2 regions of the Bacillus sp. JZ109 genome follow, and region 2 is predicted to be linked to the other one. Evidence: predicted binding sites of a transcription regulator. Region 2 holds the regulator's gene; the other holds the start of a gene.
What was found. The regulator LexA, encoded in region 2, represses DNA repair genes until DNA is damaged. The targets are predictions, from matches to a motif close to CGAACATATGTTCG.

Region 1 (3,425 bases), 410 kb from region 2:
TAAAAATTATATTTTGCCTGGCTGGAATTGTAAATGCCTTCTTTCCTTTATCATACGTTTCCAGACTGCCGAGGGAACAATGTTTGATCATTTTACGCCTATTTCTCCCCCAAGCAGGAGGAGAGACTTTACAGCACAATATCAAGCACTTGATCAAGTTTCAGCTTATAAAGCTGATCCTCGTCTCCTTTTATCCATACTGCTTTTTCAAACTCTTCATACCGGCAGATCTTCCCGGTGCAGCGGACAATCTCACCGTCCTGAAAGCAGCTCACAGTGATATCCTGAGCGAACTCCATCGCGGCACAAAGCGTTTGATTCATCTCTTCCAGCTTATCGGGGTCAAGGATCGGCTTTTGCAGCTTCTGTTTAAGCCGCTTTCTCTCCAGCAGGCTTTGCTTATGTTCCGGCAGAAACATCCTGCTCCCTTCCCACAGCAGGTTGCCCCTTTTTAAATGATCGTTCATTTATAATGCCCCCCTATTTTAGCCGCACGTTCAAATGCCTGGCCTGCCGCTGTCAGTGACGCCGCCCTGATGATTGCTGTGTCGCCGAATCGATTTTTAATGCCGTCCATCACATAGCCTAGGCTCATTTTCTTTGCATAATCCTGAAATAAATTGAGCTGCCATATGTCATCAGATGAGAGCTGAGACAGATTGACACCGAGGCGGCGGACAGGTTTCCCGTCCCAAAATGTAAGAAACAGCCGGCGTACAGCCTCATATACATCCTGAGTAGAATTAGTCGGCTCTGCCAGCTTCACTTGCCGGTTGAAGCCCGTCGGCCAATCAAAATCAGCACCCCGGCAGCTCACTGACACCGTCTGCCCCATGACCCCGGCGTTTCGGCTTCGCCTGCACACTTCTTCACTCAGCTCAAGCAATACGACCTTGATTTCTTTGTCAAAGTGTTCGTAGTCTCTCGGGAGAGTCATTCCATGGCCTATCGCCTTTTGCCCGTCCAGAGACGAAGTTGACACAGGGGAATAGTCGATTCCGTTTGCCGTCATCCACAGCACGTGGCCGTTAATGCCCCATTTCTTTTTTAAAAGATCGAGCGGAAAAGCCGCGAGCCCGCCGATCGTGCTGATGCCCATCCGATTTAAATGATGCTTCATGCGGCTCCCGACGCCAAACATGCTGCCCACCGGGAGCGGCCACATTTCGGTTTTCATATTTTCTTTCGTTAAGGTAAAAATACCGTTCTTATTCTTTTTGGCAAAATTGTCACACGCAATTTTGGCCAGCGCTTTGTTAGGGCCGATTCCGACCCGTGCATAAACGCCGATCTCCCGCATGATTCTGCCCTGAATGCTTTTCGCGATCTCCATCGGCGTCCCAAACAGCTTCTGGCTGCCTGTAATGTCCATGAACTGTTCATCGATAGAATAAGGCTCCACAAGGTCTGTATACTCCTCGAGAATGGCCGTAATTTGCAGTGATACATCAATATACCGCTGCATACGCGGCCGGAGCACAACAGCCTCAGGACACTTTTCCTGCGCCTCCCACAGCCGTGAAGCATTCACCACACCCTTTTGTTTCGCCAGCGGGCAGGCAGCCAATACGACTCCGCCCCTTTTTTCAGGGTCACCCGAAACAATGACGGGCCTATTTTTCAAATGTGGATTTTCCGCTTTCTCTACAGATGCATAAAACGATTGCATGTCAACGAGAAAAATCACTTTTTCTTTCATCATACACACCTCTAAAAAGAACTTATGTTCGTTTTTCATTATATGCGAAAGTATGTTCGTTTTATACTGGTAAATGATTCTTGTCTGACAGAAAATATGATCCAAGGGTTTGAGAGAAGAAAAACATTTAGTAGAATAAAAGCGAAGCATAAGGATAGGAGAGTCATGATGGAGAAATTTGTCGAAAAAATGATGGAACAGGCATTGCGGCAATACGGCAGAAACGTTGCTATAGATCCGTTAAGCCCGTATGAAAAACAAAGCCTGAAAGCGGCTCTACAAGAGAGACGGAATGAAGAACCGGATGAGGATTTGCATGCGCATATAGAAGATATCATTTATGACTATGTCACAAACCAAGGCTTGTTCTCTTAAACGCATGACTTTCAGCCGCTGATGCGGCTTCCCCTTGAAAACACCGCCTGAAACAAATAAACAGTCTCAGGCTTACAGAAAAAAAGCAGGATTTTCTCACGCTCCATAGATTCATATGGCCTGGCGTAAAATTCCCCTCAATGCTCGCGCAAAACGGAATAAGCTGTCCATGATCACGCGTATACACTTTTTCGAAGAGATGTGCTCTCTTGTTCTGTCATGCGGTCCATCGGTTTTCAGCGTACATCTTGATCTCATAGCCGGTTTCACTGCCGATATGATCTACGTCCTGGCGGCTTAAACTCTTTTAATGTTTCAAACACACCCTCACTGAATTCGGACATACCGTCATTTTCCTTCTGTCATCACCTTCAATTTCAAGATGTAACCCCCGCCACACGCATCCTCAACGCATAGTATATTGCCATCCATACAATCAGGCATACTACATGTCAATAACGAAATATTTTGAACGATCTATTGGAGAAGGAAATTTTTTCATATATGATAGAGAAAGATCATACATACAGGAGAGAATATAATTCATGAAGAAATGGAAAGATATCCACCCGATCAGCTGGACAATTATAATCGGAACCATTTTCGGCAGAATGGCAACATCGATGAGCATTCCTTTTTTAGCGATTTATTTGACAGCCGTCCAAGGCGCATCAGCTTCCTATGCAGGGCTGGTCATCGCCGCGAGCTCATCAGTCGGCATCCTCGCAAGCTTTTACGGCGGATATATCTCAGATAAATTCGGCAGAAAAAACATGATGCTTGTATCGATTTTCGGATGGATGCTGGTATTTGCAGGCTTTGCGGCGGCATCTCATCTCTGGGTGTTTTTTGTAGTAAACGCATTAAACGGTCTTTGCAAATCACTGTTTGAGCCCGCTTCAAAGGCCTTGCTGTCTGATATGACAGAAGAAAAAACGAGACTGCTAGTTTTTAATTTACGCTATGCGGCTATTAATATCGGCGTTGTCTTCGGACCTGTGCTTGGCCTATATTTCGGCTCATCGCAATCGACTACGCCCTTTTTGGTGCCTGCAGTCATTTACGGACTATACGGAATTATGCTTGCCCTCCAATTTAAAAAACATCCATCCTTATCAGCACCAGCCCAGTCCCGAAATAGGAGCGTGCGGGAAGCGTTTATGGTCACGCAAAAGGATTATCTTTTTACCATTGCTTTGGTCGGCATTACGCTATGCACCTTCGGCTACTCACAATTCAGTTCCACATTCCCTCAGTATATGGCGCAGAACCCCTTGATCGGCAATGGAACGAAGCTGTATGGGCTGATGCTGACATTAAACGCAATCGTTGTGTTGGCGACGCAATTTCC
Region 2 (3,425 bases):
CTTAAAAAGGATGCGTGATAGACTCTGTCCAAAATCACATATAAAAGGGCGAGAGTGAAAGCAATCTTTGAAGCAAGCGCAATGATATGTTTCATTTGACCACCTAAATTGTTATTTTTTGAAGAAAATTCTTGGGCGTAAACAAATGATAAATAATGCAATTCAAAACCATTCATAATGGTCATGTTACTATTTTAAACAGTCCGTTTTTGTTTACACTGGTATTTTTTTTCAGCAGTATGAAACTTTCTTATGAAAAAAGACGTATATGTGGATGATCAGCTTTCAAGGGGGGAATGATTTGTGGAGATAAAAGGAATCAATCACTTGTTATTTTCAGTTTCGCATTTGGATACATCGATTGATTTTTATCAAAAAGTGTTTGATGCAAAGCTTTTGGTAAAGGGAAGAACAACTGCATATTTTGACATGAACGGCATCTGGCTAGCGCTTAATGAAGAACCAGACATCCCGAGAAATGACATTAAGCTTTCTTATACCCATATTGCTTTTACAATTGAAGATCATGAATTTGAGGAGGTATCAGCTAAATTAAAAAGACTTCATGTCAATATTCTGCCTGGCAGAGAACGAGATGAACGCGATCGAAAATCAATTTATTTTACCGACCCTGACGGCCACAAATTTGAATTTCATACCGGAACACTTCAAGACAAGCTTCGATATTACAAACAAGAAAAAACCCATATGCACTTTTATGATGAAACGGCCTTTTGATATCACACACCATATTTCATATAAGGTTAAATTTAAAGAAGGGTGTTGGTGGAGACTTTATGTTTGGGGAAGGTTTCTACCCGATTAGTTCAACGATGCCATATCTTTTGAACTGCACAAGTGATTCGGTGAAGGAGAATTTGAAATACATATTACATTTTATATGAAGAAAGCGAGCTGTTTTAACAGAGTGTTGAACTACCTAAACTATGTACTAAATTTTCAGTTATATCAATTGCCTCGCCCTTTAATAAATATAAAACCGCATCCTTCCACGACCTAAAAATGAAACGTTTTTAAGAAGATAGCGTCTAATATTCTAAACGTTCATATTTTGAATAAAAGTTTCCTGAAGGAAAGAAAATTTCTTGACTTCAACAATTGTTTGGTGGATAATTATGGTGTAAACATGATGTTCTTTTTCCTCCTATTCAGGCTCGCACCCAAAAGTCAGGGCGAGCCTGCTTTTTTTGAACAACAAACCCCCTCTCCGTAAAGGAAAAGGGGGTTATTTCATGCATCTGATAGATCAATAGATTAATGGACGGTTCTGAACACGCCAATCACTTTCCCTAGAATGCTGACATTCTGCAAAATGATAGGTTCCATCGTTGGGTTCTCAGGCTGCAAGCGAATGTGTGTATCCTCTTTATAGAATCGTTTTACAGTTGCTTCATCATCTTCTGTCATCGCAACTACAATTTCCCCATTGTTCGCTGTGTTTTGCTGTTTAACGATGACATAGTCCTTATCGAGAATACCAGCATCTATCATACTGTCTCCCATAATCTCCAGCATAAATACATGCTCGTCTGGAGGAACCATGCGGTCAGGGAGCGGAAAATATTCTTCAATATTTTCTACTGCTGTAATAGGAGATCCCGCCGTGACTTTCCCGATGACCGGTACATTAACGACCTGGCTTTGCGGAATGTCTACTTCTTCATCAAGAATTTCTATTGCTCTTGGTTTTGTCGGATCCCGTCTGATCAGCCCTTTTGTTTCCAAGCGGGCCAAATGGCCGTGGACAGTAGAGCTGGACGCAAGCCCGACAGCCTCTCCGATCTCTCTCACGGAAGGCGGATATCCTTTTGATTTAACCTCTGCTTTAATAAAACGGAGGATATCAAGTTGCCTTTTTGATAGCTTCGTCATTTTTCGCACCTCAAAACGTCGATTTTAAGAAGATTATAGCATGATTTTCCTTACAGTACAAACATAGGTTCGAAAAAACAATTGACAGAAACGTTTGTTCGTATATACTGAAATTATAAAAATGCGAACAAACATTCCTGTTGGAGGTTATGATCATGAGTAAAGAATCTATTATTTTTGTCGGTCTGTTCACAGTGATTTTGAGCGCGGTTATCCTTATGCTGTCATATACAAGCAGCGGCCAAGAGCTTAATCAGTATGTTAAAATAGAAGTCCAGCAAGGCGACACACTCTGGTCAATTGCTGATCAGGTAGCCGATACAAAAAAGATAAACAAAAATGATTTTATTGAATGGGTAGCTGATAAAAATCAACTTCAAACCTCTGATATCCAGCCGGGTGATGAGTTAGTGATCCCATTGAAAAAGAAGCATCAGGATGCATATGAATTAGCAACTGTAAGATAGAGAGGAAAGAGAGATAAAATGAAAGCACTCATTTATGCCCGTGTAAGCACAAATAAAGAACAGCAGGAAACGTCATTAAAGCGGCAGGAGGAGGAGCTTACGGCCATTGCAGCGGAGAACGGCATGGAAGTGGTCAAAGTGATTTCAGAAAAAGCCAGCGGATATGAAATGGATCGGGATGGTGTATTTGAGCTGCTTGATGTGATTAAGAACGCTGGAATTGATGTCATTTTGGTTCAGGATGAGACTAGGCTCGGACGGGGAAACGCAAAAATCGCACTGCTTCATTGTATTTATAGAGAAGGTGTGAAAGTCTATACAACGGCTCATAGAGGTGAACTGGAGTTATCGGAGGCTGACTCAATGGTCTTGGAAATCGTCAGCATTGTGGAAGAGTATCAGCGAAAGATTCACAACATGAAAATCAGACGGGGAATGAAACGTGCAGTAAAAAACGGTTTTAAACCGCAAAAAAACTTAAAAAACCAACATGGGAACAGTGGAAAAGAAAAAATAGAGGTGCCAATCTCAGAGATCGTCCGCCTGAGAGCGAATAAACTGACGTTTGCTGAAATCGCGGCTACCCTAAGAGGGTTTGGCTATGATGTCTCTAAAGCAACCGTTCACCGGCGTTTTCAGGAATACATAGAGAATGAAGAGACAGCAGAGTGAATCAGTTGTAAAACTTTTTTTGATCTAGTACTATATAGACAAAATGCAATAAAGGAGTTTAACATGATTTCAAACGCGAAAATTGCCAGAATTAATGAACTTGCTGCCAAAGCTAAAGCTGGCGTTATTACAGAAGAAGAAAAAGCCGAACAGCAAAAGCTCCGTCAAGAGTACTTGAAAGGTTTTCGTTCTTCTATGAAGAACACGTTAAAAAGTGTGAAAATCATTGACCCAGAAGGCAATGATGTTACACCAGAAAAGCTAAAAAGAGAACAAAGAAATAACAAACTTCACTAATATAAGAGGAATACGGCAATATCGTATTCCTCTTTTGCATATACTATAATCAAAACTCTTATGTGACAAAATTCAACAAGTTTCTCTCAAATTTAA

Region 1: the regulator LexA is predicted to act here: its motif matches at 1,745-1,758, upstream of M1D94_RS09525 (DNA polymerase IV).

The regions. Positions count from the first base shown of each region.
Region 1 is NZ_CP096388.1:1,807,779-1,811,203, reverse strand. Features, by position in the region: gene M1D94_RS09530 (YolD-like family protein) at 129-467, opposite strand; gene M1D94_RS09525 (DNA polymerase IV) at 464-1,702, opposite strand; gene M1D94_RS09520 (YqzH family protein) at 1,868-2,074, shown strand; gene M1D94_RS09515 (MDR family MFS transporter) at 2,620-3,425, shown strand, end outside.
Region 2 is NZ_CP096388.1:2,219,649-2,223,073, reverse strand. Features, by position in the region: gene M1D94_RS11750 (YndM family protein) at 1-95, opposite strand, end outside; gene fosM (FosM family fosfomycin resistance protein) at 304-738, shown strand; partial or broken gene M1D94_RS11740 (hypothetical protein) at 647-905, shown strand; gene lexA (transcriptional repressor LexA) at 1,276-1,893, opposite strand; gene yneA (cell division suppressor protein YneA) at 2,043-2,360, shown strand; gene M1D94_RS11725 (YneB family resolvase-like protein) at 2,379-3,032, shown strand; gene M1D94_RS11720 (DUF896 domain-containing protein) at 3,096-3,329, shown strand.